Regions from separate parts of the Methylobacterium sp. AC832 genome, predicted to be linked through region 1. Evidence: predicted binding sites of a transcription regulator. Region 1 holds the regulator's gene; each other region holds the start of a gene.
The links. Region 1 encodes LexA, which represses DNA repair genes until DNA is damaged. Its sites were predicted from a motif close to TGTTCNNNNTGTGTTCNG; they were not measured.
Positions count from the first base shown of each region.

Region 1 (10,026 bases):
CGGCGCTCCGTTTCGTCGCGTACCGCGCGGAAGGCTCTGATCCAGGCTGCGCGATCCACCGGTCGCGCCGATACGTTAGGCGGCGGGAATGCTGCGCCGTCCGCCTGATGGTGCGAGGTCTCGCGAATTGCCGCTGTCGCTGCCATGTCGATCACTCCACTCGCATCCATGATGCGGAAATATGGCTCCGCTGCCATTCGGCAACGGCCCTTCGTCTGCGCCCATCGCCGCGGCGCACAAGCGCTGAAAATGCCGGGCCTTTTTCATGCCGCAGTGACACGGCCTTAACCCTGTCGCCCGACACTCTGCCATCCACGCACTGTGTCCAGGCAAGGCTCGTATGCGGATCGATCTGATGGCGGGAGCGATGACAGCGGCCCTGGTTGCCGAAATCCGGCCGACCCCGACGATCCTCGTCTTCGATTCGGGGCTCGGGGGGCTGACGGTTCTCGAAAAGGTGCGGCGGGCCCGTCCCGACGCGCGTTACGTCTATGCGGCGGACGATGCGGCTTTTCCCTATGGCCGCCTCTCCGAGACCATCCTCGTCGCCCGCGTCACGACGGTGATGGAGCGACTGATCGCGCGCCACGCGCCCGACCTCATCGTCATCGCGTGCAACACCGCATCGACCCTCGTGCTTCCCGCTCTTCGGGCAGGTTTCTCCACCCCCTTCGTGGGCGTCGTGCCACCGATCAAGCCAGCGGCGGAAGCGACGCGTTCACGCAGGATCACTCTTCTGGCGACGCCGGGGACGGTTGCGCGGCCCTACACCCACGACCTGATCGAGACCTATGCGGGCGATTGCGTGGTCACGCTCGTCGGATCGCCGAATCTAGCGGCCTATGCCGAGGCCGAACTTGCGGGTCATCCTGTCGACGACGCGCTGCTCGCCGCCGAAATCGCACCCTGCTTCGTCGAGGGAGAGGATGGTCGGCGCACGGATGTGGTCTGCCTCGCCTGCACCCATTATCCGCTGCTGCTCGCGCGGTTCCAGCGCCTTGCCCCATGGGAAGTGAGCTGGATCGACCCGGCGCCGGCCATCGCCCGCCGGGTGACACAGCTTCTCGGTCCATCCCGTCGTAAGCCCCTGGACGACATCCCCCCGGGACTCACGGCCTTCACCAGCGGTGCGGGCGTCACGGCTTCCCTGCGTCGCTCTCTCGACGCAAGAGGTGTCGGCGATGTCGCCGTGGAGATGATGCCGCTCGCCTTGCAATAGATGTGTTGCCGCCTCGGCATTGACCCTTGGGCATCTCTCGCTTATGCAGCGCAGAGTTACGGGGCTCCGAGAGGGGCCCCGCAGCTTTTTCAAGCGCACCCGTGAGCGGCAATGTCCGCTCTGTCGTTCCGCTTCGGCCCCGGGCCGCTTCGGAAAGAGGAGGGCGCGTTCCTCGACCAATCTCACTCGCTGAGAGGAACCGCGATGTCAAAACGTATTCAGGCGAAGCACAAGCTCGATCGCCGTATGGGCCAGAACATCTGGGGCCGCCCGAAGAGCCCCGTCAATCGCCGCGAATACGGCCCCGGCCAGCATGGCCAGCGCCGCAAGGGCAAGATGTCCGACTTCGGCACGCAGCTGCGCGCCAAGCAGAAGCTCAAGGGCTACTACGCCAACATCACCGAGAAGCAGTTCCGCCGTTACTACGCCGAGGCGATCCGCCTGCGCGGCGATTCGAGCGAGAACCTGATCGGTCTGCTGGAGCGTCGCCTCGACGCGGTCGTGTACCGCGCCAAGTTCGTACCGACCCCGTTCGCTGCCCGTCAGTTCGTGAACCACGGCCACGTCAAGGTGAATGGCCGTCGCGTGAACATCGCCAGCTTCCTCGTGAAGCCGGGCGACGTGATCGAGGTGAAGGATTCCTCGAAGCAGCTCGAGATCGTCGTCGTGGCTTCGCAGCTCGCCGAGCGTGACGTGCCGGACTACATCGAGGTGGATCACTCCAAGATGACGGCTCGCGTCACCCGCGTGCCGAGCCTCACCGAGGTTCCCTACCCGGTCCAGATGGAACCGAACCTCGTGATCGAGTTCTATTCGCGCTGATCCCACCGGATCATCTCCGAGACGAGAAAGGCCGCCCGAGAGGGCGGCCTTTTTGTTTGCCTGATCGGATCGATCGAAAATTGATCACTCCTCGCTTCTCCTGCGACCCACGACGCGAAGAGGGGCACAAAAAAGGCGGGGCAGCCTGTCGGCCACCCCACCTTCATTCATTCCTCTACCCATGAGATCTTGACCCTCCGTGACGTTCGTCTCGAAAGCGAGGTCGAATACGGCGGACGGCCTGAACGAAAGTATCAGCCGCGCTGGCCGATGGGCACGTATTCGCGCTTGTCCGGTCCGATATAGAGCTGGCGCGGACGGCCGATCTTCTGCGAGGGGTCCTCGATCATTTCGGCCCACTGGGCGATCCAGCCGGTGGTACGGGCCAAAGCGAAGAGCACCGTGAACATCGAGGTCGGGAATCCCATCGCCTTGAGGGTGATGCCGGAATAGAAATCGATGTTCGGGTAGAGCTTCTTCTCGATGAAGTACTCGTCCTTCAGGGCGATCTGCTCGAGCTGCACAGCGACTTCGAGAAGCGGATCGTCCTTGATGCCGAGCTGGCTTAGCACCTCATGCGTGGTCTTCTGCATGATGCGGGCGCGCGGATCGTAGTTCTTGTAGACGCGGTGACCGAAGCCCATCAGCCGGAACGGGTCGTTCTTGTCCTTGGCCTTGGCGACGTATTTCGCGACGTTGTCGGGCGTTCCGATCTCTTCCAGCATCTTGAGCGCTGCTTCGTTGGCGCCGCCATGCGCGGGGCCCCACAGGCAAGCGATGCCGGCGGCGATACAGGCGAAGGGGTTGGCGCCCGAGGAACCGGCCAGACGAACGGTGGAGGTCGAGGCGTTCTGCTCGTGATCGGCGTGGAGGATGAAGATCCGGTCCAGCGCGCGCGCATAAATCGGGTTGACGACGAACTCTTCGCACGGCACCGCGAAGCACATCCGCAGGAAGTTCGAGGTATAATCGAGGTCGTTCTTCGGATAGACGAACGGCTGACCAATGGAATACTTGTAGGCCATCGCTGCGAGCGTCGGCATCTTGGCGATCATGCGCAAGCTGGCGATCATCCGCTGCTTGTCGTCCGAGATGTCGGTCGAGTCGTGATAGAAGGCCGAGAGCGCGCCAACGCAGGCCACCATAATCGCCATCGGGTGGGCGTCGCGGCGGAACCCCTGGAAGAAGCGGTTCATCTGGTCATGCACCATGGTGTGGCGCGTGACCCGGTAGTCGAAATCCGCCTTCTGGGCGGGCGTCGGCAATTCGCCGAACAGCATCAGATAGCACGTCTCGAGGAAGTCGCCCTGTTCGGCGATCTGCTCGATCGGGTAGCCGCGATAGAGGAGCACCCCGGCATCGCCGTCGATATAGGTGATCTTCGATTCGCAGGACGCGGTGGAGGTAAAGCCCGGATCGAAGGTGAACATGCCGGTCTTGGCGTGAAGCTTGCCGATGTCGATGACGTCAGGTCCGATCGTACCGGACTTGATCGGAAGCTCGACTTGGTTGTCGCCCACGGAGATCGTGCTGGAGGCGCTCATGGAGACGTGGACCCTTTCTTGGCAGAAGGCAGACCTTGGCAGAGGGGAGCGCCGGTCCGCATGGCGACACCCACCACTTCGGCCCGGAGCGCACGGGCAGACCTATGCTGCAAGTGCTCACACATCTATCGGGTTAGCGGATCGGCCCACCGCCTTCAACCGATCCCCCTCTCCACGCTATCCCTCAAGCGAAAACCGGGCCGATCTGTCACCGGTTCGATGCATGCGATCAGGCGGACGCCACCTGATCGGCCAAGCGACCCAGACATTCATCCCGTCCGAGTACGGCCATGACGTCGAAAACCGGGGGTGAGGTCGCGCGCCCGGTCAGCGCGGCCCGCAGGGGCTGCGCGATCAGGCCGAGTTTGAGCGCGTTTTCCTCCGCGAACCGGCGCACGGCGCCTTCCGTGGAGGCCGCGTTCCATTCCGGAAGGTCGCCGAGAGCCGGCAGGATCGCGGCGAGGCGCTGGCGGGCCTCTTCGCTCAGCAGTGTCTTCGCTTTGTCATCGAGATTGAGCGGCCGGGAGGCGGTGAGGTAATAGGCGCTGTCGAGAAGCTCGACCAGAGTCTTGGCGCGTTCCTTCAGGCCGGGCATCGCCGCCCGCAGCTTGTCACGAAGCTCGGGGGATAGGGTCGTGGGCAATCCGCGGTCGGCGGCGAGGGCCGGCAGGATCGTCTCGATCGCATCGATCAGTACGGCATCCTCCGCGCCGCGGATGTAGAGCCCATTGAGGTTCTCGAGCTTGGCGAAGTCGAAACGGGCAGCGGAGCGTCCGATCGACTTGAGATCGAAGGCAGCGATCATCTCCTCCGTCGAGAACACCTCCTGGTCGCCATGGCTCCAGCCGAGGCGGACGAGGTAGTTGCGCAAGGCGGCGGGCAGGTAGCCGAGGTCGCGATAAGCATCGACCCCGAGCGCGCCGTGGCGCTTCGAGAGCTTGGCGCCGTCAGCACCGTGGATGAGCGGGATATGGGCCATGATGGGTGCGGACCAACCGAGCGCATCATAGATCTGGCCCTGCCGTGCGGCGTTCGTGAGGTGGTCGTCGCCACGGATCACATGGGTGACGCCCATGTCGTGATCGTCGACGACGACCGCGAGCATGTAGGTCGGATTGCCGTCGGAACGGAGGAGGACGAGGTCGTCGAGATCCTTGTTGGCCCAGGTTACGCGGCCCTGAACCTGATCCTCCACCACCGTCTCGCCCTCTGATGGGGCGCGCAGGCGGATGACCGGCTTCACTCCCGCAGGTGCCTCCGAAGGATCGCGGTCGCGCCAACGCCCGTCATAGCGCATGGGACGTCCCTCGGCCCGCGCGGCTTCGCGCATGGCGGTGAGTTCGTCCGGCGTCGCGTAGCAATGATAGGCGTTGCCCGAAGCGAGCAGGCTTTCCGCTACCTCGCGGTGCCGCGCGGCGCGGGCGAACTGGTAGACGACGTCCCCATCCCAATCGAGCCCGAGCCAGCGGAGCCCGTCGAGGATCGCATCGATGGCGCCCTGGGTCGAGCGCTCCCGATCGGTATCCTCGATGCGCAGCAGCATCCTGCCGCCGAAATGACGGGCATAGAGCCAATTGAAGAGCGCCGTGCGCGCTCCCCCGATATGCAGGTACCCCGTAGGGGAGGGGGCAAAGCGCGTAACGACGGGTGACGACATCGGGCGGTTAAACTTGTGCGTGAAGTGAGAGGGCGGATCGACCGGCCCGGATCGGCGCATGTAGCATGCGTTTTCGATGACGTTAAGAAAGCGTGGCGCCGAGTCGCGAAACGGGGACGATTTCGCGCGGGCGGCATCTCTCGCGCTTCGTGAGCCGTGAGGAGAGACGCAGCCGGAGATGGCGCAGGCCAGTGCGCGAGCCACGGGTGCGACGGGTGCCGCCTTGGCCTCGTCACGCTCACCCGCGATCCTGATCGGCGCGATTAGACGCTGGATCGTCGACGGGCTGGTTCAGGAATCCGAACAGAGGCGCCTGTTTCCCTGGCTTGCCGTCACGTTCGGTTTTGGCATCCTCGTCTGTTTCACCGCCACGGATGGTCAGCCGGCGCTGGCAGCACCCCTCCTCGTCGCGTCCGCACTCTCTGCCCTCGCACTTCGCCTCGGTTCGAGGCCCGTGGCCTTGGCATTGGTTCTCGGACTTGCCGTAGCCTTCCTGGGTTTCGCGGCCGCCACCCTGAGGATGCAGGTCGTAGCGGCACCCGTCCTGGCCCGGACGACGATTGCCCCGCTCACCGGATTGGTCGAAGCCCTCGACGAACGGGAAGTCGGCGCCCGCCTGATCGTCCTCGTGGAGAGTTTCGGCAACCTCCCGCCGGATCGCCGGCCCAGGCGGGTCCGCGTTTCCTACAAGAAGGCCCTCGCGCTGAAGCCGGGCGATTTCATTTCGGCGACGGCACGGCTCCTGCCGCCGCCCGACGCGGCCCGCCCCGGCGGATATGATTTCGCCCGGGATGCCTATTTTCGCGGGATCGGTGCCGTCGGTTCCCTGGTAGGCAAGATCGACGTCAAGGCTCCGCCCAGGCCTTTGCCCCGCTCCGTAGCGCTGGCAGCCGCCGTAGACGACGCCCGCAACGCGCTGACCCGGCGCATCACCGACGCCAATGGCGGGCAGGCCGGCGCGGTGGCCGCCGCCCTGGTAACGGGCAAGCGCGGCCTCATCAATGCCGAGACCAACGAGGTTCTGCGTGCGGCGGGAATCTACCACGTCGTCTCGATTTCCGGCCTCCACATGGTGCTCGCAGCCGGCGTCGTGTTCTGGCTCGTCCGCGCGCTGCTCGCCCTCGTTCCGGGGCTCGCCCTGGTTTGGCCGATCAAGAAGATCGCCGCCGGCTTCGCCATGGTGGGTGTCACGGCCTATTGCGTCTTCTCGGGCTGGGATATCGCTGCCGAACGCTCGCTCATCATGACGTTGGTGATGCTCGGCGCGATCCTGGTGGATCGCCCGGCTTTGAGCATGCGGAACCTCGCGCTCGCTGCCCTCATCGCCCTCGCGCGCGAGCCGGACGGGATTCTCGGCCCGAGCTTTCAGATGTCCTTCGGCGCGGTAGCCGGCCTCATCGCTTGCGCCGGTGCGCTCAATCGCTGGATGCCGCCACGCGAAGGTGCGGGCCTCTTGGCCCGGATCTGGCGGTTTCTGGCTGTCGCGGTCCTTGGCACGCTGGCGACGACATTGATCGCCCAGATCGCCACGGCACCCTTCGCAACCTATCATTTCCAGACCGTCCAGCCCTTCGGCATCGTCGGCAATGCCCTGACCTTGCCCCTCGTCTCCCTGGCGGTGATGCCGGCGGCGGTTCTTGGGATCCTCGCCTATCCCTTCGCACTGGACCAGCCGGTCTGGTGGGCGATGGGGCTCGCCGTACGCGGGATGCTCACGATCTCCGGCTGGATCAGCGGGTTCGGACACGCCACCCTCGTCGTCCCGGCCTATGGCAGCACGGCACTCTGCCTGCTTGCTCTCGCCCTGCTCCTGCTGACACTTCCCGTCTCGAGCTTACGCTGGATCGGCCTTGCTCCGGCCGCTCTCGGTGTCGTGCTCGCTACCATGCCGCCGCGTTACGACGTCTACATCGACCGTGAGGGTGGCGGTGCAGCCTTCCGCGACGGGGACGGCCGATTGAGCATTCTCGGCAGCCCGCCGGCCTTCGTCCTCGAACAATGGCTCAAGGCGGATGGCGATTCGCGGAAAGTCGCCGCCGTCGCAGCCTCGCCGAGAAGCCGATGCGATACCGTCGGATGCGTCGTCGAGTTAGGGCCGGGTCGGATCGTCGCCCTGGTCAAGGACAAGCGGGCCTTCGCGGAGGATTGCGAACGGGCGAGTGTGATCATCGCCCGCCGTGACGCCCCCAAAGACTGCCGGGCCGGCTTCGTCATCGATCGCGCATACCTGGCCCTACGCGGCGCTACCGCCATCCGTTTCGGCCCCGAAGGACCGCAGGTCACGTCCGCCCACCAACCTCATTCTCGTCCGCCATGGCGGCGGGCGGTCGCCGTCGTCACGCCGTCCCCTTCGCCTCCGAAGGAATCGGGACCGAGTGCGAAACCCATAGAAGCCGAGGCCGACGACGGCGATCCGTCATCCGAAACGCAGCCGGACGGGCTTCAGTAACGACGGACCAGGCTGACGAGCCGCCCCTGGATCTGAACACGATCCGGTCCCAGAACCCTCGTCTCGTAGGCGGGGTTTGCCGCCTCCAGAGCGATGGAGGAACCGCGGCGACGCAGGCGCTTCAATGTGGCCTCTTCATCGTCGATGAGGGCAACGATGATGTCGCCTGTATTCGCAGTGTCCTGCTTCTTGATCACGACAAGATCACCGTCGAGGATACCCGCTTCGATCATCGAATCGCCGCGGACCTCCAGTGCGTAATGTTCGCCGCCGGCCAGGAAGTCCGGTGATAGCGTCACGGAATGACTCTGATTCTGTATGGCGGAGATCGGCGTGCCGGCCGCGATCCGTCCCATGACCGGGATCGTGATCGACCTTCCGCTCTCGTCCTGGGCCTGGGTCGTTGGCTGGCGCAGGGACGGCATCGCCTTGGATCGACCGCCTTCGACGACACTCGGCGTAAAGCGGCGAACTTCACCGGTGGGAGCGGGCTTCGGCGCCGGTGCACCGGTCAGGCTCTCAGGCATCCGGATCACTTCGATCGCCCTGGCGCGATTCGGCAAACGACGCAGAAATCCGCGCTCTTCGAGGGCTGTGATCAACCGGTGGATCCCCGACTTCGATTTGAGATCGAGGGCGTCCTTCATCTCGTCGAAGGAGGGCGGGACGCCACTCTCCTGCATCCGTTGTTGGATGAATTGGAGAAGATCCAGCTGCTTACGCGTCAACATACAGATCACTCTTCCACTGAAGCCAATGGCCGCGACTAACGCCGCTGAAACAAAACACGAACACGGTAGACGTTCCGCAAGTGTTCTGCAAGGGTTCCGTTAACCCGGTGGTAGAGTTTGTTCCTGAGGCGCAATGTTTCGTTCAAGCGGCCTTGCCGCTGGCCGGCTTGGCGTCCGCCGGTATCACCCGCCGGGCCCTTCAAGCATCCGAAGGGGCGTCGTGCCGCGGGGGCTTACCCCGCCCCTGTATGGCGGGCCTTCGCGGTGTCCGGCGGAGCCGCGCGCCCAGTCCCCGCCGATGACTTAGTCGGTCACCGACGGCCGGGGAGCCATGCGATATGGCGGGTACTCTGGGGGCAGCGTCGATCAGTCGAGATAGTCACCATATTTCTCAACATGGCTGGCGAGGCCGAGGCCGTGCTCGCGCACGAGGCGTTCCGCCAGATCTGCATCGCGCGCTTCCAATGCCTTGATGATCGCCACGTGTTCCTTGATCGAGTTGGCCGCGCGTTCCCCCTGACGCAGCGCGGTGTTGCGAATACCGCGGACATGCATCAGCAGGTTGCTGGTGATGTCTTTGATCACGTCGCACTGGCCGAGCGAAATGATCTTCTGGTGGAAGCGAATGTTGGCCTCCGAATACTCGTCGAGATGATCCGACGGGCGTCCTTCATAGAATTCTGGAAAGTGCTCACGCAGGCAGTGAAGTTGTTCGTCGGTGGCACGCTCGCAGGCGAGGCGCGCAGCCATGCTCTCCAAGGCAGACCAAGCCTGGATCATGCTGACAATTTCTTTCTTCGACTTCTTGATGACGAAGACACCGCGACGGGCCTCGAACCGCACGAAGCCTTCCTGCTCCAATACCGTCAGCGCTTCGCGCACAGGGGTGCGGCTCACGCCAAGGTTCAAGGACAGCTTTCGCTCATCCAGGCGAACCTCTTCACGCTGATTATAAATGTTCATGTTCGTGATTGCTTCTTTGAGCGCGTCATAAGCCAATGCACGCAAGCTTGAAGTCGCAACGATAGGCTTTACTTGAAATGTGTCGGTTTTAACCATTTTTCATGCCACCTAGAATAATTTAAACTCGCACACGCGGGCGAGCACACTTGGTGTGAAGCATGCCAAACTCGCGTTTGAAATACAAGGAATGCCTCGGCCCGCTCAAAGCTCTTAACATAAGCTGAGTGGCGCTTTCCTCGCTACGGTTCGAAGAGCAGACTTCCGATTACCATGTAGGAAGGAGTTGTATTCTTCCTGTGTCGACCGGCCATGCGAAGCCTCGCGTTCCAGTGATCCGATGCTGATCGGCACAATCATGCAATTCCGTTTGACAGTTGGTATTTGGTATGCCACCAATTGCCCACCGGGTCGGAGGGCTTACAGCAGTTTTTGACTGCTAGATCGGGTCAAAGCGTCTTCTCTGTTCGAGGCAGGCGCGGGATCGCCAGCCGGCGAACGCCGCTCGACTGGCGGGAGGCATTATAAAACATGGTGATTTGGTTGTGTCCACCATCGACCTCGCCAAGTCACCGCAAAGATTAAGCTGCGCGGAATACCCAAAGAGATCATAAATTTTTGGATTCCCGTTGAAGAAAATCCAC
Region 1 covers NZ_CEEDMV010000001.1:1,071,038-1,081,063, forward strand. The annotation lists gene egtB (ergothioneine biosynthesis protein EgtB) at 1-146, opposite strand, end outside; gene murI (glutamate racemase) at 341-1,219, shown strand; gene rpsD (30S ribosomal protein S4) at 1,424-2,041, shown strand; gene gltA (citrate synthase) at 2,296-3,585, opposite strand; gene gltX (glutamate--tRNA ligase) at 3,815-5,242, opposite strand; gene AC0IXR_RS04990 (ComEC/Rec2 family competence protein) at 5,421-7,691, shown strand; gene lexA (transcriptional repressor LexA) at 7,685-8,422, opposite strand; gene AC0IXR_RS05000 (GntR family transcriptional regulator) at 8,789-9,481, opposite strand.

Region 2 (10,026 bases), on a different contig from region 1:
TTCGGCCTGCTGCTCACCGGGCTGGCGGGCTACATCGATGCCATCGGGTTCATTCAGCTCACCGGGCTCTACACATCGTTCATGAGTGGCAACACCACACAGATGGGGGTGTCGATCTCTTACGGTGCGGTGGACGGCATCGTAAAACCGGCAGTCCTGATCGCCACGTTCCTGCTCGGGTCGACCATTGCCAGCGGCCTGTCGATCGTCACGCCCGCGCCTTGGAAGACGACGGTCGTTTTGACCTACGAGGCCATCCTGGTCTTCGGAGCGTTCGCCCTCGGGCTGCAACTGCCTGATTTAGGTCTGGTGTCGTTCTTCCTGGCTCTCGCCATGGGCGCACAGAACGCGGTTCTCGGCTCGGTGCAGGGCTTCCGAGCGGGAACGACGTTCATCACTGGGGCGCTGTTCAGCCTGGGTCAAAAGATCGCCGCTGCCTTCACGAAGACGGGACCGCCGCTGGGCTGGATTGGTGATGCCGCAGTTTGGTTGGCCCTGCTGATCGGAGCCATTGGCGGTGCCGCCGTCTACAGCGCGATCGGTATCTTCGCCTTGATCTTCCCGGCTGGATTGACGGCCTGCCTCGCGGCTCTGGCCGCGCTCTTCGCAAGGACGCATCGGGTTCGAGCCTGAAAGACGGCTGAGAGAGGCCGAAGGTCAATCTGATTGCCGACCCATCACTGTCCGACACCGTACGCGGAACCAGCCGGGGGTATTGCAGGATTGATCCTCAAAGAAGGAGCACGCGATGTGGATCTTGCAATGGGGCGACAGCACCAACCGAGCCGGCGGGCAATGGAACCACGAGGAGCATGAAAGCTCCGAGAAGGCCCTGGCAGCCGCCAAAACGAAACTTCAAATGGGTTTATTCGCGCATGCCATTCATTCCCCCGCAGGGGTGCAATGGATGACGGGAGACGAGATAACCAACGCGGTCGAGCAGGATGAAACTGTACCGAACCCCTGATCAGCGTCCGGCTGTCGCGTCCTCGCAACTGTCAGCGTGAAAGTGATCCGTCATGTCCAAAGCGAGACGACTTACCCCAGCAATATGGGTGGTGACTACGACCGCTTCACTCGCACAATCCGTAGACCAACCACATACCGAAGCGGGTCGGACCCAACCGGCCCCCAGCCCAGCGGGCAGCCATTACCCGGATATGGGATGGCTATGGTTTAGCATCCCGATTCTGCTTGTCATGGCTGCCATTTATTTCATTGCGAAATGGCGCTCTTCGTCCTCGCCTGAACGGAGAGACTAAATCTGTTGATTAGCGAATACATTATGCCCAGCCGAAACGAGAACTCTAATGGCGCAAGCAAAATCCAGCTAGCCTGTTAATCAGTAAAAATGTAAATTTATATTATCCGCCTCCATCTTGTCATCTGGTATAATCCGCTCTGCAGAGTCGGGGGATGTCCGATGGTCCTGGTAAAGCTCAGCCATGTGCTGGAGGAGGAGCGAAAACAGACCCGTCATCGTTTTACGAACGGCACATCAGGCCGTATCGAAGCTATCTGCTAACTCGGTTTGATTGGGCGGCGCGTGCGGGAGCCGATCTCCCGGTCAGCCTTTGGTCAGGCATCCTTCCTTAAGACTTCGTTAACACAAACTTTCCGCCCCGAACGCCGGTCGCGTCCAGGAATGTTCTTAACCGAACATTAACCATGGAGGCGGCAGATTTTGCCCAGCGCTCCGGGAGATTCTGGCGGCGCCGAGGGGCTTCGAGCACCGTGTCCGTCACCGACCTTCCCATCCTGTCCATGCTCCGCACCCGGATGCAATGGCACCAGACGCGCCAGAAGCTGCTCTCGGAGAACGTCGCCAACGCCGACATGCCGGGCTTCAAACCGCGTGATCTCGCGAGCCCGCGCTTCGGCAACGGAGCCGGCGACCTCGCTCAGCCGGCAGGCTCCATGGGCGGCAACTCGGGCCTCGCGGTCACCAGCCCGGCCCACATCGCCCTGAACGGCGGTCCCGAAGGACCGGGTGCCGATCCCCGCCGGTTCAATGGCTTTGAGATCAGGCCGAGCGGGAACGGAGTGAATCTGGAGGAGGAGATGATGAAGGCGGGTGACAACCAGGCCGAATATCAATTCGCCGCGACGATGTACCAGAAGAGCCTCGATAAATTGAAGATCGCCATCGGCAAGCGCTGATCGTCCCGCCCTCTGAGCTTGCGGAGAACCTGCCGTGGACTTCCTCAAATCCCTGACCATCGCCGCATCCGGTCTCAAGGCCCAGTCGGGCCGGATGCGGATCATCGCCGAAAACATCGCCAATGCGGATTCGGCCCCGAGCGCGGTCGGCGCCGAACCCTATCGACGCAAGATTCCGACTTTCACCCAGCACATCGACCGGGAGACCGGCGCGTCGATGCTGGAGGCCGGGCGGGTCAGGCGCGATCCCTCTCCGTTCCGCACCAAATACGATCCCGGCAATCCCAGCGCCGATGCGCGCGGTGAAGTGCGGATGCCCAACGTCAACGGGCTGATCGAGAACATGGACATGCGCGAGGCACAGCGCTCCTACGAGGCCAATCTGAACATGGTCACCGCGACCCGCAAGATGATCAACGCCACCCTCGCCATCCTCAAGGCCTGACGCTCCTCTCCCTCCGAAAGTCCGCCGCCATGCCGACCAACGCCTTCGCCGCAGGAGCCTACGCCGCCGTCCAGAATATCGGCGGCATGAAGGGCGGCGCGCCCAAGATCGCCCCGACTTCGGCAGCGGATGGCGGCTTCACGTCGCTTCTTTCCTCGGCCCTGGACAAGATCGGCGAGAGCGGCGCCAAGGCCGATGCGCAAACCCTGGCGGTAGCGGGCGGCAAGGCCAACGTCGTCGATGTGGTGACCGCCGTAGCGGAGAGCGAGACGGCACTCCAGACCCTGGTCGCCGTCCGGGACCGCGTGATCTCCGCCTATGAGGAAATCATGCGGATGCAGATCTAGTCGCCACCGCTTTTCTTTGCCTTCCTGCCCGCCTCCTCATCCTGAAGTGCCCGCGTCAGCGGGCCTCGAAGGAGCCCTCCAGAGCCCGGCGAGCGAACTGGAGCCCTCCTTCCAGGCCTCCGCTCCGGCACCTCAGGATGAGGGCGCAGACGAGATGCCGGCCGACATCGCCGCCGCCCCGAAACAATCCGCGAGCTCACTTCCATGACCGGCCTTGCCATCCTCGACGTCTCCCGGGACGGGATCTTCGTCTTTCTCAAGGTCGCAGGACCGCTGATGATCGTCGCCTTGGTCGTCGGTCTCGTGGTCTCGCTGCTCCAGGCGCTGACGCAGATCCAGGAACAGACGCTCATCTACGTGCCCAAGATCGTCGCGGTCTTCGCAGCGCTTCTCTTCATGCTGCCCTTCATGGGTGATGCGCTCGCCGGCTACATGACGCGCATCGCCGCCCGCATCGTGTCCGGCGGATGACGCGCCGGGCCGGGCGCTGCTATGCAGGATCATGAACCTGCTCCTGCCCGGCATCGCGGCGGCCTACCTGCTCACCTTCGCGCGTATCGGCACGCTGATGATGCTGCTGCCGGGGCTCGGAGAACAATCCGTCTCGCCGCGGATCCGCCTCGCCTTCGCATTGCTGGTCTCGCTGATCCTGTTCCCGATGGTGCGCCCGCTCCTGCCGATGCAGGGCGCCACCCTCGCGGCCCCCGGATTGATCTCGCTTCTTATCGGCGAATTACTGATCGGGCTCGTCCTCGGCCTCACCGTCCGCATGGTGCTGGCCGCATTGCAGACCACGGGCGTCATCGTCTCGCAGCAATTGGGCCTGTCCTACGCGATGACCGTGGACCCGACGCAGGGGGGCCAGCAGGCGGCGCTCGGCAATTTCCTGATGATGCTCGGCATCACCCTCATCCTCGCCACGGATCTGCACCACGTGGCTCTCGACGCTATCGGGCGAAGTTACGTGATGCTGCCGCCCGGCGGCGTGCTGGCCATGGGGGAGGCGGCCCAGCTCGCCCTTCGGGCGATGGCGCGGGGCTTCCTCCTGGCGGTCCAGATCTCGGCGCCGTTCATCGCGTTCGGCATCCTGTTCAATGTCGGGCTCGGTGTGCTCTCGCGCCTGATGCCGCAGATGCAGGTCTTCTTCATCGCGGTGCCGGCCTCCGTCCTCATCGGCATGCTGATCCTGTTCGGCAGCCTCGGCATCATGATGGGTGTCTTCCTCGACGACATCGGCCGCTATCTCGGCGAGTTGACCGGGCGGTGACGGCAGTGTCGAAAGGACCTGTGAGACAGCGGACAGGGGAGCGCTGAGCCATGTCCGACGACAGCGATCAGGAAGACAAGACAGAAGAGCCGACTCAGCGGCGCATCGAGAAAGCGATCGAGCAGGGCAACGTCGCCAACAGCATCGAGGTCAACACCTTCTTCATCCTGTCCGCCTTCATGATGGCGCTGTTGCTGGCATCGGGAACGATCGCCAAGGACCTCCTCGTCAGCTTGCGCGCCTTCCTGATGAACGCGCATCAGGTCCCTTCCGACCCCACCGCCTATACCGAGATGGGGATGCGGATGCTGCTGATCTGCGGCCAGGCGCTCCTGATTCCCGTCGGCCTCGTGGTCATTGCAGGCCTCGCCGGCGGTTTGGTCCAGCACCCCCTGGTCTTCTCCACCGATGCCCTGATGCCGAAATTCGATCGCATCTCACCGATGGCCGGCGTCAAGCGCATCTTCGGCGTGGAGGCCATGGTCCAGTTCATCAAGGGCTTGGCCAAGTTGATGCTGGTGGGGGTCGTCGCCAGCACCATCCTGTGGAACGAGCGCGACCGGCTCGAGGTCTTCGCCCGGCTCGACCCCGCGGCGATGCTGCCTGCCATCCTGGGCATCGCCCTCAAGCTTCTCGGCGGTATGCTCGCCATGTTCGTGGTCATCGCCATGGGCGACGCCTTCTATCAGCGCTTCCGCTGGCGCTCGAAGCTGCGCATGACCAAGGAGGAGATGAAACAGGAGCACAAGGAGAGCGAGGGCAATCCGGAAGTGAAGGGCCGGATGAGGCAGATCCGCGCGTCGCGGGGCAACAAGCGCATGATGGCCGACGTCCCGACCGCCACGGTCATTCTCACCAACCCCACCCACTATGCCGTCGCCCTGCGCTACGAGGCCGGGATGGCGGCTCCGATCTGCGTTGCCAAAGGCGTCGATTCCCTCGCGCTGCGCATCCGGGCCGTGGCCAAGGAGCACGATGTTCCCATCATGGAGAACCCGCCGCTGGCCCGGGTGCTCCATGCCACGGTGGAGATCGATTCCGAGATTCCGGCCGAACATTACCGCGCGGTGGCGGAGGTGATCGGCTTCGTCATGCGGCTGAAGCGCCGCGCGGCGTGAAAACGCCACGCTTTATGCACCGTTTTTGACGAGACTGGTCCGTGACGTCCTGAGGATACCCTTGCTGCCGACGCGGCCCGGGCGCTAACCGGGATCGGTCGAGGGTGGAATGGCGCCGAAATGGCTGAGGTGAGCGGACCAACGAAACCGGTGTCGAGCGCCATCGACCGGTCGGAGAGGCCTGGGCGGGTCGGACTGCTCCTCGTTCTCGCCGGACTTCTCGTGGGCGCGGCGGTGGGCTTGTCCTTCGTCGCGAACGAACAGGCGCAGCCGCTGATCCTCGGCCTCCTCGCGCTGCTGGCCATGGCGGGCGTGTTCTGCCTGTTCGCCCTGGCGATCGGCGCGCTCCAGCTCTCGGGACAGACCGGGCGCGACGACATCACCAAAGCCATCGTCGACGCGTCGCCCGAAGGCGCCATCGTGGTGGAGGATGGCGGCCGCCTCATCTACGCCAACGAAGCCTATCTCCGTATTTCCGGTGGAGAGACCTTCTCGAACCTGAGGCCGGTGGAGCGCGTCTTCGTCGGCTCGCCCGATGTGTCGGAGGCGGTCTACCGCCTCGCCCAGGCAGCCCATGACGGGCGCGGCCACGTGGAGGAAATCCGCATGGCGCCCCCGCCTCAGGGCGAGACCGAGCGCGCCTTCGCCTGGTTCCGCATCGCCGTGCGCGCGGTGGAGAGGCCGAGACTCCCGGCGACCCTGTGGACAGTCACCGACATCACGCACGAGCGCGAGCGCCAGGAGAACGTCTTCCAGGAGCTTCAGCACGCGATCGATTACCTGGACCATGCGCCGGCCGGCTTCCTGTCCATCGATCCGGCAGGCTCCATCGTCTACATGAACGCGACGCTGGCCTTCTGGCTCGGCTACGACCTCGCGACCGTGGGGTCCGGCGGCCTGCGCTTGCCTGATATCGCACCCAGCGCCGACGTGCTCACCGCCACCGAGGGATTGCCCGGCGAGGTGCGCACCGACCGGTTCGACCTCGACCTGCGGCGCCGCAACGGCCAGCCGTTGCCGACCCGGCTCTACCATCGCGTCGCCTTCGGCCAGGACGGCAAGCCGGGCCCGTCGCGCACCTTCGTGCTCAACCGCTCCGCCGGGGCCGAGAGCGACGAGCCGCAGCGCGCCGCCGAGGTGCGGCTCGCCCGCTTCCTCAACAACAGCCCCATCGCCATCGCGACCCTCGACCGGACCGGGCGCATCGCCCGGGCCAACGCGTCCTTCGCCCGGTTGTTCGGCGGCACCCCACGCCAGGCCGTGCCGGATGGGCGTGGCGAGCTCGGCACCGAGCCGACGATGTGGGAAGCCCTGCTCGACCGCGACAGGGCCGTCCTCGAGGGCGCCCTGGTGAAGGCCGCCGACGGGACCGTGGAAGTCCAACCGATCGAGGTGGCGCTGGCGGGGCCGGGAAACCGTTCCGCGCGGGTCTGGCTCAGCCCGGCCGGCGGCGACACCTCGGCAGCAGCGGATGCGGCCACGCCGGCCGACCGCGAGCGCGTGATCCTCTATGCCCTCGACACCACGGCGCAGCGCCAGCTCGAGCAGCAGATCGCCCAGACCCAGAAGATGGACACGGTGGGCCAGCTCGCCGGCGGCATCGCGCACGATTTCAACAATGTCCTCCAGGCCATCATCGGATATTCGGACCTTCTGCTGGCCAGCCACAGGCCGACCGATCCGGCCTTCCAGGACATCATGCAGATCAAGCAGAACGCCAACCGGGCCGCGAGCCTGGTGCGGCAGCTGCTGGCCTTCTCGCGGCGCCAGACCCTGCGCCCGGAAGTGATGAATGTCGGCGAAGCCCTGTCCGATCTGACGCTGCTGCTCAAGCGCCTGCTCGGCGAGCGTGTCGATCTCGACCTCAAGCACGGGCGCGACATCTGGCCGATCAAGGCCGACGTGAACCAGTTCGAGCAGGTCATCGTCAATCTCGCGGTGAATGCCCGTGACGCGATGCCGAATGGCGGCCAGCTGCTCATCCGCACCGCCAACATCCTCGAAGGCCAAGAGACCAACGAGCGCCAACCCGGCGCACCGGCGGGCGACCATGTCCTGATCGAGGTGCTCGATACCGGCGAGGGCATCCCGCCCGACGTGATGGAGAAGATCTTCGAGCCCTTCTTCACCACGAAGGATATCGGCAAGGGGACCGGCCTCGGCCTGTCCACCGTCTTCGGCATCATCAAGCAGAGCGGCGGCACCATCGACGTGCAATCGACCGTTGGCAGCGGCACCGCCTTCCGGATCTACCTGCCGCGTCACGAGCCTGCGGCCGAGCCCGTTCCGGAAATCGCCGTCGCCGTTGCCCCGCAGAGCAACGCGGAGATCGCCGCCAGCCGGCTCAGGGGAGCGCGTGACCTCGAAAAGCCCGGCAGTGGCGGGCAATCCGCCCCGCGCAAACCCTCGCCCGATCATACCGGGCAGGGCGTGATCCTGCTGGTGGAGGACGAGGATCCGGTCCGCGCGGTCAACAGCCGGGCCCTGTCGGCACGGGGCTACACAGTGCTGGAAGCGGCCTCGGGCCTCGACGCTCTGGCCCTCATCAGCGATGTCGACCAAACCATCGATCTCGTCGTCTCCGACGTGGTGATGCCCGAAATGGACGGCCCGACGCTGCTACGCGAACTGCGCAAGCACCGTCCTGATCTGAAGGTCATTTTCGTATCCGGCTATGCCGAGGACGCGTTCCGCAAGAACCTGCCCGACGGCGAGGATTTCAACTTCCTGCCCAAGCCCTTCAGCCTCAAGCAGCTCGTGGAAACGGTGAAGGAGACGATCGCCCGTTAGGGCGACGTTCTCCCGCCGAATGATGCGAAATCGGCACCCGGCACCTTGCAAAAAGAGAACAAAACAAGTACATCATTCGCATCCGAGGCACATTGAGCCTTGAGCTCTCCCCATGCATAAGGATGCCGACGAATGGCTCAGCCCGCGCTGAAAGTTGTGGATTCCCCGATGGTGGACAAGGACAAGGCGAAGGCGATCGATGCCGCGCTGTCCCAGATCGAGCGTGCTTTCGGCAAGGGCTCGATCATGCGACTCGGCAAGAACGATAAGGTGGCGGAGGTCGAGACCGTCTCCACCGGTTCGCTCGGCCTCGACATCGCGCTCGGCGTCGGCGGCTTGCCGCGTGGCCGGGTGATCGAGATCTACGGCCCCGAATCATCAGGCAAGACCACCCTTGCCCTTCACACCATCGCCGAGGCCCAGAAGAAGGGCGGCGTCTGCGCCTTCGTGGATGCAGAGCATGCTCTCGATCCGGTCTATGCGCGCAAGCTCGGCGTGCAGCTCGACGATCTCCTGATCTCGCAGCCCGATACCGGCGAGCAGGCCCTGGAAATCACCGACACCCTGGTGCGCTCGGGCGCTATCGACGTGCTCGTGGTCGATTCGGTGGCGGCGCTCACGCCCCGCGCCGAGATCGAGGGCGAGATGGGCGACAGCCAGCCCGGCCTTCAGGCCCGCCTGATGAGCCAGGCCCTGCGCAAGCTCACGGGCTCGATTTCGCGCTCGAAATGCATGGTCATCTTCATCAACCAGATCCGGATGAAGATCGGCGTCATGTATGGCAGCCCGGAGACGACCACCGGCGGCAATGCACTGAAGTTCTACGCGTCGGTGCGCCTCGACATCCGTCGTATCTCGACCCTCAAGGATCGTGACGAGGCGATCGGCAACCAGGTCCGCGTCAAGGTCGTCAAGAACAAGGTCGCGCCGCCCTTCAAGCAGGTCGAGTTCGACATCATGTTCGGCGAGGGCGTCTCGAAGGTCGGTGAGTTGATCGACCTCGGGGTGAAGGCCGGGATCGTGGAGAAGTCCGGCGCCTGGTTCTCCTATGCGAGCCAGCGCCTCGGCCAGGGCCGCGAGAACTCGAAGGGGTTCCTGCGCGACAATCCGGACATCGCCAACAAGATCGAAGCCGCGATCCGGCAGAATTCGGGATTGCTGGCCGACAAGATCCTCGAGACCGCCAAGCCCACGGCGGACGATCTGGACGAAGGCGAGGCCTGATCGCCTCGTAAGTCATGAAAGAGGCCGTCGCGGACCATCGCGGCGGCCTCTTTCATGTTCGGATTATCCTATCGGTGCGAATCGGCCCGATGCTCACTCTTTGGTCGATCGCCAAGTCCAGAGACGAGCGCCGCCGAGCGTTCGAAGGGTGCAGCGTTAAGAAACAGGAACGCACGATCGCGGAGCGGGCGTGACTCGACGGTCCGGCCTCCTTATGAGGGCGCAAGCCACGAAGAAGCCTCGGGTTGTCGTCTCGACCGCCCCAAGCGCACGACAGAGTCATTTCACGATGAGCGGCGTCAACGAGATCCGGTCGGCCTTTCTCGACTATTTCGCCAAGGCGGACCACGCCGTGGTGCCGTCGTCGTCCCTCGTTCCCCGTAACGACCCGACCTTGATGTTCACCAATGCGGGGATGGTGCAGTTCAAGAACGTCTTCACCGGCGTCGAGAAGCGGCCTTACAACCGTGCCACCACGGCGCAGAAATGCGTCCGCGCCGGCGGCAAGCACAACGACCTCGACAATGTCGGCTATACCGCGCGCCACCACACCTTCTTCGAGATGCTCGGCAATTTCTCCTTCGGCGATTATTTCAAGCCGCAGGCGATCGAATTGGCCTGGAGCCTGATCACGAAGGGGTTCGGCCTGTCGAAGGACCGGCTCCTCGTCACCGT
Region 2 covers NZ_CEEDMV010000002.1:875,624-885,649, reverse strand. The annotation lists gene AC0IXR_RS11395 (YoaK family protein) at 1-633, shown strand, start outside; gene AC0IXR_RS11390 (hypothetical protein) at 749-967, shown strand; gene flgB (flagellar basal body rod protein FlgB) at 1,735-2,160, shown strand; gene flgC (flagellar basal body rod protein FlgC) at 2,195-2,605, shown strand; gene fliE (flagellar hook-basal body complex protein FliE) at 2,635-2,952, shown strand; gene fliQ (flagellar biosynthesis protein FliQ) at 3,157-3,423, shown strand; gene fliR (flagellar biosynthetic protein FliR) at 3,455-4,219, shown strand; gene flhB (flagellar biosynthesis protein FlhB) at 4,270-5,337, shown strand; gene cckA (cell cycle histidine kinase CckA) at 5,458-8,127, shown strand; gene recA (recombinase RecA) at 8,260-9,351, shown strand; gene alaS (alanine--tRNA ligase) at 9,641-10,026, shown strand, end outside.
Region 2: the regulator LexA is predicted to act here: its motif matches at 8,182-8,199, upstream of recA (recombinase RecA).

Region 3 (10,026 bases), on a different contig from region 1:
GCCGCCGGCACCAGTGCCGACAAAGCAGCCTTCGGACATGAGAAGGGGCTGCCTCGACAGCAGCCCCTTCCTTGGATCGAGCTACGGCATTCACAGATTTCGCGGGCTGCACAGCTTTGCCCTCCTCCCCGGCGGATCTCGGGCCTGCCCGAAATCCGTCGAGCTTGTGAGAGGAGCTGCAGGTGGGGGTGGTTGGGTGCCCCTCCTGCCGCCGAGGCTGGCGGAGCCACCCCCATTCCTACCCTCTCCCCACAAGGGGAGAGGGACGCGGTCCGCCCGAAAAAGCGGATGGGTGAATCCAGTAGCCTGGATCGAGAGCGGATCAGATCACGAACGATCCGTTGTCCAGGGTCTGCTGGCCCTGGAGCAGAACGGCGAAGTCCGCCGCTCCATCTCCGTTCGTGTCACCCTGGATGAGGGTGTTGCCGCCACCGAACTTCGTGCGCAGTTCGCCTGCCTGACCCGAGAAGGCGTCCGTTCCGACGAACTGGAAGCCCTGATCTCCGACCTGTCCGAAGTCCGCATCGATCCCGCTAAGGTCGATACGATCGCCTTCGGCGAAATCGAAGTCCTTGATGATGTCGCGTCCGGAAACCGCGACGTCACTGTCGGTGATGGCATTGAACACGAAGGTATCGGCGCCGTCACGGCCGTAGAGGAGATCACGGCCATCGTCGCCGTCGATCACGTTGTCGCCAGAGTTGCCGAAGATCTGATTCCGGATCTCGTTTCCGTTGGCAGTCAGATCGTCGGTCCCAGTGAGCACGAGCTTTTCGGTATTGGCGTCCATCGTCTTGCTGACAGACGAGCGGATCGTGTCGAAGCCTTCGAACGACTCCTCGATGACGCGATCGCCCTCACTGTCGATCACGTACGTGTCGTTCCCGATGCCGCCCAGCATCGTATCGGCTCCGGTACCGCCCAGCAGCGTATCGTCGCCATCACGACCCACGAGGGTATCGTCCCCGCCGCCGCCGCTCAGACGGTTGTCTGCGTCGTTGCCGGTGAGACGATTGTTCAGATCGTTGCCGCTGCCGCTCAGCTCGCCATTCTCTTTTAGGACGAGGTTTTCGACATCAGCGGACAAAGTATAGCTCAGAGAAGAGCGAACCGTGTCGTTACCACCGCCCGCCAGCTCGATGACCTGATCGCCCGTATCGTCCACGAGGAACATGTCATCACCAACGCCACCGTCCATGACGTCGCCGCCTGCGCCACCGATGAGAAGATCGTTGCCAGCGCCACCGGTGAGACGATCGTTCCCGGCTCCCCCATCCAGCCGGTTGCCGGCGATATTGCCGGTGATGCTGTTGTCCAGCGCGTTACCGGTGCCGTCGACGGCGCCCATCCCGGTGAGGACGAGGTTTTCGATCGTGTCGGGCAGGGTGTAGGTGATGGAGGACAGAACGGTGTCGGTTCCTTCATCGGCGCCTTCGACCACCGTGTCGCCGAGGGAATCGACGATGTAGCTGTCGTTGCCGAGACCGCCGATCATGGTGTCGTTACCGGCACCGCCAACGAGGAAGTCGTTACCGGTGCCGGCCGTGATCGTGTCGTTGCCCTGGCCTGCGTTGTAATAGAAGTCCTGCCCGGCGCGGAAGGGCGGGAAGAACGTCAGCGCGTCGTCACCGTTGGTCCCGAGCACGACGCCCTCGAACGTGTTACCGCGCTGTGTGCCCGAAACGAGGTCGCGGACGTCGAAGGTGATGCCCTGCGTTCCGGCGACGAAGGTGATGCCCTCATCGTCGTAGCGGGAGATGGGCCCCGTCAGATTGCCGTCGGCATCCTCCGCCTGGACGCGGACCGCGAGCCCGCCATCCTGGTTGGTCAGGCTGCCGGCATCGTTGGTGTTGCCGTTGCCCACCTCGGCCGAGGTGAAGGTCAGGCGCACGTTGCCGGCACCACCGTCGGCGCGATCGAACCGGACGGTGTCGTTGCCGTCGCCGAGATTCACCTGGTCACTGCCATCGGTGGAGATGCTGACGCCGAAAGTATCGTCGCCGTCGCCGCCGAAGACAGTGTCGATCCCGGAGCCGCCACCGATCGTGTCGTTGCCGCCGCCCGTCGAGATGACGTTGTCGCCGCCGCCGCCATAGACGACATCGTCGGCCGATCCGGTGGTGAGCGTGTCGTTTCCGTTTCCACCCGTCAGCTGCGCCCGGACATTTCCGGTATCGACGACATTGTCGCCGGTGTCGGACAGGTTGAAGTTCACCGACTCAAAGCCATAGATCACGGTACCGTCGGATGCCCTGCCCGTGCCATTCTCATCGAGCGTCAAGCTGATCGGGGTTCCCGAGCCGACGACCGGTCCGTTGAAATTGAAATTCACCGACAGGAAATCATCGCCCTCGCCGCCGACCAGCCGATCGAGCTTGCCGCCGGTCACCGTGTCGTCGCCGGATCCGGCGCGAACTTCATCACGCACAGGATTGATCGAACCTGCGAAGATGTTTGCGGGACGATCGACCGAGTCGATCGTATCGTTACCGCCGCGGCCATTGATGGTGTCTTCGTCTTCGGTGCCGTTCAGGACGTTGTCGCCGTTATCGCCATTGATCGTACCCATTGCGTCGTCTCCCTTACGCGCTGCCTGAGATGCGTGTGCGGCTCGCAGGCTTGCGGTCGGGCAGGTACGGATGGCTAACCACGAAGGTTTCAGAATTCGAAAATAATATCCGGCGATCCCTGATCTTATCTCTTGTTAAGCGTGGCAGTTTACTCCCACGAAAGAATGAGATGAATTCTACGCATTGGATGGATTAAAACGAAGATTGCTCACGAACGGCAGCCGCTAGCGCTCGTTCCCCGTGTTCCGCCGGCAGCGGACCAACCACATGGTCACCGCCGCTATTCTGCCGCCGGCCGATCCAGCCTGAGGAGACGCGCGGACCGCGTCCGCAGGGGTCGGCGCTCGGGCTCGGCGCCGGTGACGAGGGAACGGCGGGCATCCGCGATGGCGCCATGCACGGCGTCGATGGCCAGGATCAGGGCGTTCATCGCGCGGGTGTCGACATTGCGCTCGCGGGCATGCTGAACGACGTCGGTGACGAGATCGTCGGTCTCGCGAACGAGGCCGTCGAGCTGCTCCCTCGTGGTGGCCGAGCGGATGTCCCTGAGGATGTCGAGCAGCCGGTCGAGAACCACGTCCACCCGCTCGCGGCGCTGGCGGGCGAGGCGCTGGCCGAGCCAGGCGATGCCGGAGCCGATCGTGCCGCCGAAGAAGGCGAGGAGGTAGACGTAATCCTCGTAGCGTTCGAACAGGGTCTGCTGCTCACGCTCGAAATAGTCGACCGCGCCCGGATGGTTGGGCAGGCGGGCGCTAGTGGCGGCCACCGACGTCTCGAAATCCGGGGCCTTCATCAGGTTGGCGATGGGGGCGTTGGGCGCGAGTTTCGAGCGCCATTCGAACAGGTGCTGGGTCACGGACGCCACCGAGTAGCGGCTCACCGCGCCCCGCGCCATCAGCCGGTAGGAGGCGCCCACCGTCTTCACGTCCTCATCGGGGCGCTTGGGCCGGCCGCCGAACGTACCCGCTGGGATCGTCGCCGATTGCAGTTCCGGCATCCGCTGCACGATCGCGTCGCCATCGGGCACGGAGACGATGGTGATCTTCTTCTCGTGGGAGGCCATCTCCACCGCCCGCACCGTGGAAATCGCGGCCTTCGAGGTCGGGGCCGCGATGACGGCGACGGCGTCCACGGTGCCGGCCTGCAGGGCGGCCGTGACCTCGCCGGGCTTGAGCGGCACGAGGGCGATATGGCTGGTGGCGAGCGTCTGACCGGGTTCGGGCGCCGGCACGGCCGTGAAATCGTAGAAGGCGAGGAGATTGGTGACGAAGGGCCGGTCGGCGGCGTGGCGCTCGACGATGCCGAGGCGCTTCTTCGCAAGATCGGGGAAGCTCTCGATCTCGCTCGCTTCCGGCGTGGCGATGAGCAGCGTCTCCTCGTGCAGGAGGGCCAAGGTCAGGCCGTTATCGGGCAGGAACACGTCGGGCCGGACCACGGCGAGGTCGGCGCGACCCGCCTGGAGCGCCGCGGCGCTGTCGCGCACGTCGTCATAGGCCCGCACGTTGAGGCGCACGTCCTCCCGTGCCCGGCTCAAGGCCTGGGCGTAGATTTCGAGCAATTGCGCCTCGGCCCCGTCGCGAGGACCGACCGCCACCGTGAGAACGGTCGGGCGCGACAGGTAGACCACGGCGGCCGCCAGGACGGCGAAGCCGAGGCCGAGCGCGACCAGGAGCCACTCGCGCTTCAGGAGGAATGCCGGCATGACATGCATGCGTCCTCTCGGGGTAAGACAGGAAACCGGTTCACGGTCGAGACGATGCGCGACATGATCCTGAAACCTGTCCGAAGCGTGATGAACCGATGAACGCTCGAAACGTTGCAGCGGGACGGCCTGGGCCCTCTCGTGAGGCAAAACCCACGCCCCGCGGGGCAAAACCTAATACCCGCGAGGCAAAACCCACGCCCCGCGAGGCAAAAGCTACGCCGCCGGTCACGGCCGCGTATCTGGAGCGCGTCGCTCTGCAATACCTGGAACGCTACAGCGCCTCCGTGGCGATGCTGCGCCAGACCTTGGAGCGCAGGGTCGCCAAGAGGTGCCGGCTCCGGGACGAAGACCCCTCCACCTTCGCCGAGACCGTCGCCGCCATCGTGGAGCGCGCCCGTTCCTCCGGCCTCGTGGACGATGCCCGGTTCACCGCCGCGCGGGCCGCGACCCTGCGCCGGCGCGGGACCTCCGCCCGCGGCCTCGCGGCCAAGCTCGCCGCCAAGGGGGTCGACCGGACGCTGATCGCCGAAACCCTGGAGACCGAGCGCGACCGGGGCGAGGAGGAAGGCACCAATGCGGAAGAGGTGGCGGCCCGCGCCTATGCCAAGCGCCGCCGCCTCGGCCCGTTCCGCCGCCCCGACCTCCGTGCCGCCCACCGCGACAAGGATCTCGCCTCGATGGCGCGGGCCGGGTTCTCGTACGGATTGGCGAAGACGATCGTCGACGAGGAGGTGAATGCGGAGGACGGGCTCTACCGGTGATGGAGGTATCTCCGTCAGCCGAGCGGTGCTTCCGCCTCTCCCCGCGTGCGGGGAGAGGGCTTCATGCCCCCTCGTCGGGGCATGAAGCGAGGCGGCAGCCGAAGGTGAGGGGGCCGAGCCGTACAAGCCTCATCCGGATTCACCCCCTCACCCCCGCTTCGGCTTTCGCCTGCGCTCGCCGCATGGACGACAAGGTCCATGCGGCCCTCTCCCCGCCCGGCGGGGAGAGGGGACAGCACCCTGCGGCATTTCCGACCCGGCCCGACAAAAACTTGAACGAAACACGAACGACGCGCATGTCCTTGTCATGGACGAGACCCTCGCCAAGAAGCTGCGCATCCTGGCCGATGCCGCGAAATACGACGCCTCCTGCTCCTCATCGGGGGCACCCAAACGGGTGGCGGGCAAGGGCGAACTCGGCTCGACCACGGGCGCCGGCATCTGCCACGCCTACACGCCGGACGGGCGCTGCATCTCGCTCCTGAAGATCCTGCTGACCAATTACTGCCTGTTCGATTGCGCGTATTGCGTGAACCGGCGCTCCTCCAACGTCGCTCGCGCCAAGTTCACCGTCGAAGAGGTCGTGACCCTCACGGTGGAGTTCTACAAGCGCAACTACATCGAAGGGTTGTTCCTCTCCTCGGGCATCATCAAGTCGCCCGACCATACGATGGAACTGCTGACGCGGGTGGCCAAGAGCCTTCGGCGCGACCATGGCTTTCGCGGTTACATCCACCTGAAATCGATCCCCGAGGCGAGCCCCTGGCTGGTGGAAGAGGCGGGGCTCTATGCCGACCGGCTCTCGATCAACCTCGAACTCCCCACCGATGCCAGCCTGCACCGGCTGGCGCCGGAGAAGAACGGCCCGGTCATCCAGAACGCGATGAAGCAGATCGGCGCGCGGATCACCGAGGCGAAGGCCGAGAAGCGCCGGTTCTCGCCCGCCGGCCAGTCGACGCAGGTCATCGTCGGCGCGGACACCACCACCGACGAGGCGCTGATCCGCAAGAGCGCCCTTCTCTACGGTTCGTTCAACCTGAAGCGCGTCTACTACTCGGCCTTCAGCCCGATCCCCGACGGCTCCGCCATACTGCCGCTGAAATCCCCGCCGCTCCAGCGCGAGCACCGGCTTTACCAGGCCGATTGGCTGATCCGGTATTACGATTTCTCCGCCGACGACGTGGCGGATGCCGCCGAGGACGGCATGTTCTCCCTCGACATCGATCCGAAACTGGCCTGGGCCCTGAAGCACCGGGGGCGTTTCCCCGTGGACGTGAACGCCGCCGACCGCGAGATGCTGCTGCGGGTGCCGGGCCTCGGTGCGCGTGCCGTCGACAAGATCGTGAAGGCGCGCCGCCACACACGGCTGCGCCTGGACGACGTCGCCCGTCTCACCTCCGGCCTGAAACGGGCCCGCCCGTTCCTGATCGCCGCCGATTATCACCCGGGCCCCGGCGGTACCGACCGGCTGGACCTGCGCGCCAAGCTCGTCGAGCCAGCGCGGCAGCTGAGCCTGTTCTGATGGACCGCGATGGTGAGCACCACCCTCCCCCCTCTGCGGGGGAGGGTGCCTGCGGAGCAGGCGGGAGAGGGGGCGACCTCTCTGGAGATGACGCTCCCCTCTCCCGACCCTCGCTCACGCGAGGGCCACCCTCCCCCGCAGAGGGGGGAGGGTCGGGCGGATCACTCCAAACGGTCATCCTCCACGAGGGTGCCGATCTCGACGGGTTCCGCGCCGCAGCGCGCCGGCTCGCCGCCGCATCGGTCCCGCCCGATAGAGTCATCTGGTCCATCGGGCAGGCCCCCGGCCTGTTCGGACAGGTCTCCCAGCCAGAATCCGGCTCCGATGCGCCACTAAGCCTGCCGCGCGCGGTGGCCGACCTGATCCGCATGGTCGTCCCGCACCGCGACCCCGAGCGCTACGCCCTGCTCTACACTCTGATCTGGCGCATCACTCACGGCGAGCGTGGCCTGCTGGAAGTGGGAAGCGACCCGCTGGTCCATCGGCTCGACCGGATGCGCAAGGCCATCGCCCGCGACCTGCACAAGATGCACGCCTTCCTGCGGTTCCGGCGGACTGAGGCCGACGGCGTCGAGCGCTTCGTCGCCTGGTTCGAGCCGGACCATCACATCCTGGAGGCGGCAACCACGTTCTTCGTCTCGCGTTTCCGGTCGTTGCACTGGACGATCCTCACGCCGGACGGCTCCGCCCATTGGGACGGGGAGACCCTGACCTTCGGCCCGCCGGGGCGACGCGAGGATGCGCCCGAGGCCGACGGGTTCGAGGCCGGCTGGCGCGATTATTATGAGAGCACGTTCAACCCCGCCCGCACCAACCTTGCCGCCATGCGGGCGGAGATGCCGAAGAAGTATTGGCGCAACATGCCGGAAACAGCAGCGATTCCCGGCCTCGTCCGCGCCGCCTCAGCCCGCACGGAAGCCATGATCGAACGGGAGCCGCAGATGCCGACGAAGCGTAACCCCGCCAAGGCCGTCGCCGCCATGTCCGACCAGGATCCCACCTCCCTGGAGGAGCTCAACGCCATCATCCGGCGCTCGGAGCCCCTGGTACCGGGCGCGACCCAGGCCGTCCTCGGCGAAGGCCCTGCCCATGCCGCCATCGCCTTCGTCGGCGAGCAGCCGGGCGACCAGGAGGATCGGCAGGGCCGCCCCTTCGTGGGACCGGCCGGGCAGCTCCTGTCCCGCGCCATGGCGGATGCGGGCATCCAGCGGAACGCGGCCTACCTCACCAATGCGGTCAAGCATTTCAAGTTCGAGGAGCGCGGCAAGCGCCGCATCCACCAGAAGCCCACCGCCGGCGAGGTGAGCCATTACCGCTGGTGGCTCGACCGGGAGCTGGATTTCGTGGCCCCCAAACTCGTCGTGGCCCTCGGCGCCACCGCCGTCCTGGCCCTGACGGGCAAGGCGATCCCCATCACCCGCGCCCGCGGCCCCGCTTCTTTCGGCAAGCCCTATGAGGGCTTCATCACGGTGCACCCCTCCTACCTCCTGCGCCTCCCCGACGAAGCCAAGGAAGACGCTTACGCGGCCTTCGTGGCCGACCTGAAACGGGTCGGGGATCTGGCGCGCACGCTGGGGGGATAGCGGCTTGGCCACGGGATCCGGCGCTACGATCGATGACCTTCCCCTAGCTGCGGGTACGACCTGCGCATTCGGGTGTCACGGGTCCGCCTGAGATGCCTCGGGTAGGATAGAAAAGTCTGATGACCGTAGCGACCCCGGAAGAAGGATCGTCCGCGTTGCTGGACGTCACGCAGCGACCCAGCCAGAGCATGGCGTGCCGGACCGTCACCCGACGATCGGCAGCATGACGAGATGCGAGATCGGGACATATCGACCAAGAGACCTTGCCGACCAAAAGATCTTGGCTCCTCATGCCTGATCTCTGAGGATTGTGAGGCTTCAGGAAGAGAGGGTGTCCGGGTCCTCGGCCCCCTCTCGTACGCTGGCCTCCCGGTACGGAAATGCGAGCACGACCCGTGTGCCGGGCTGCAGATCCTGCCATTCCGGTTGACCGCCGAGTTGGCGACCGAGCCCGGTGATCACCGTCATGCCGAGGCTCTTCGACCGCGACGGGTCGAAGCCCGCTGGCAGGCCGACGCCGCTGTCGCAGACTTCGAGCCGGAGCCGTCCCGGCTCCTCCCGCGTCACCGAGACCCGCACTTCGCCGGCCCCGTCGGGATAGGCATATTTGAAGGCGTTCGTGACGAGCTCGTTGACGATGAGCCCCAACGGCACGGCATGGTTCGTCGCCACCATGACCGACGCGACCTCGCAGGTCAGTCTGTGGTTCGGCCCCACCGATGCGCCCAGATGTTCGCAGAGCTCCGCCAGGAACTCGGCCAGATCGAGGACCTGGACCTCGTCCGTGCGCCATAGCCGGTCGTGCACCGTCGCGATGGTGAGGACCCGTCTCCGCGCGTCTCCCAGAGCGGCGCGCAAGACGGGATCGGTCGCCATGTCGCCCTGCATGTTCAGCAGGCTCGCCACGATCGAAAGGCTGTTCTTCACCCGGTGGCTGATTTCCCGCGTGAGAACCTCCTGATGCGCCAAGGCCTGCCGTAGACGGGCTTCCGTCTGTTGCAGCTCCTCTTCCTTGCGGTGCCGGTCGATCGCGCCGCCCAGCAGGTTGGCGAACCCCTGGAGGAACGCGATATCGGCCTCGGTGAAGCGCCCCTCCGTCGGACTGTCGACTTCGAGGACACCGAACGGCTCGCCCTCGCCACGGATGATGACGTTGATCGCCCGCTGGATCCCATGGTCTTCGAGCACTTTGGGCGTGCGGAAGCGGCTTTCGCCCCCGAGATGGTTCGAGATGACCGGTTGCCCGGTCTGAAAGGCGTAACCGGATGGGCTCGCCGCATCGGCCCCCGTCCTTGCGATACCGACGATTCCGGGTTTCCAGCCGATCCCCGCCTGCACCACGAACTGATGCTCGGCGGGCAAGTATTCCATGATCTTGCAATACCGGCTCTGGAGCCCCTGCGCGCAGACACGCGTCGCCTCCTGCAGGAGCGTGTCGATGAATCGCGTCCTGAGCGCGAACAACCCGAACTCGGCGGTAAGTTCCTGCTGGCGAAGCCGGTAGGCCAGCTGCTCCGCGGCTCCGCCTCCCTGCTCCATGGGCACCCCCGGAGGCATCGATCGATCTGCCGTCATGTCCGGCTTTCTTCCCAGCGGGGCCGCGGCCTCAAACAGCCAAGGCTTTCCCTGCGATCCCAGTGTGATCTCACGAGATGTGACTCGTCGAGCGCCCTCGATTCACGCGGTCGTGCCTCCATCAAACTCTTCAGACGCCGCGGGGATGCATGGTGGCGGACAGACGGTTTCCACGGGCAGGCATGCTTGCGCCGTCGCCTGGATTGTTTCCGCGAGGATTCGGGATTGCGAAAAGTCGCGAAGGCCGGACCCGAGGGGGTTCGAGACGGGACGACCCCGCATTCCCGATCCGGGCCAGTCGCCCGACGGG
Region 3 covers NZ_CEEDMV010000010.1:66,723-76,748, forward strand. The annotation lists gene AC0IXR_RS23015 (beta strand repeat-containing protein) at 323-2,569, opposite strand; gene AC0IXR_RS23020 (TAXI family TRAP transporter solute-binding subunit) at 2,851-4,281, opposite strand; gene AC0IXR_RS23025 (RecX family transcriptional regulator) at 4,371-5,036, shown strand; gene AC0IXR_RS23030 (putative DNA modification/repair radical SAM protein) at 5,344-6,558, shown strand; gene AC0IXR_RS23035 (UdgX family uracil-DNA binding protein) at 6,558-8,141, shown strand; gene AC0IXR_RS23040 (sensor histidine kinase) at 8,460-9,716, opposite strand.
Region 3: the regulator LexA is predicted to act here: its motif matches at 5,309-5,326, upstream of AC0IXR_RS23030 (putative DNA modification/repair radical SAM protein).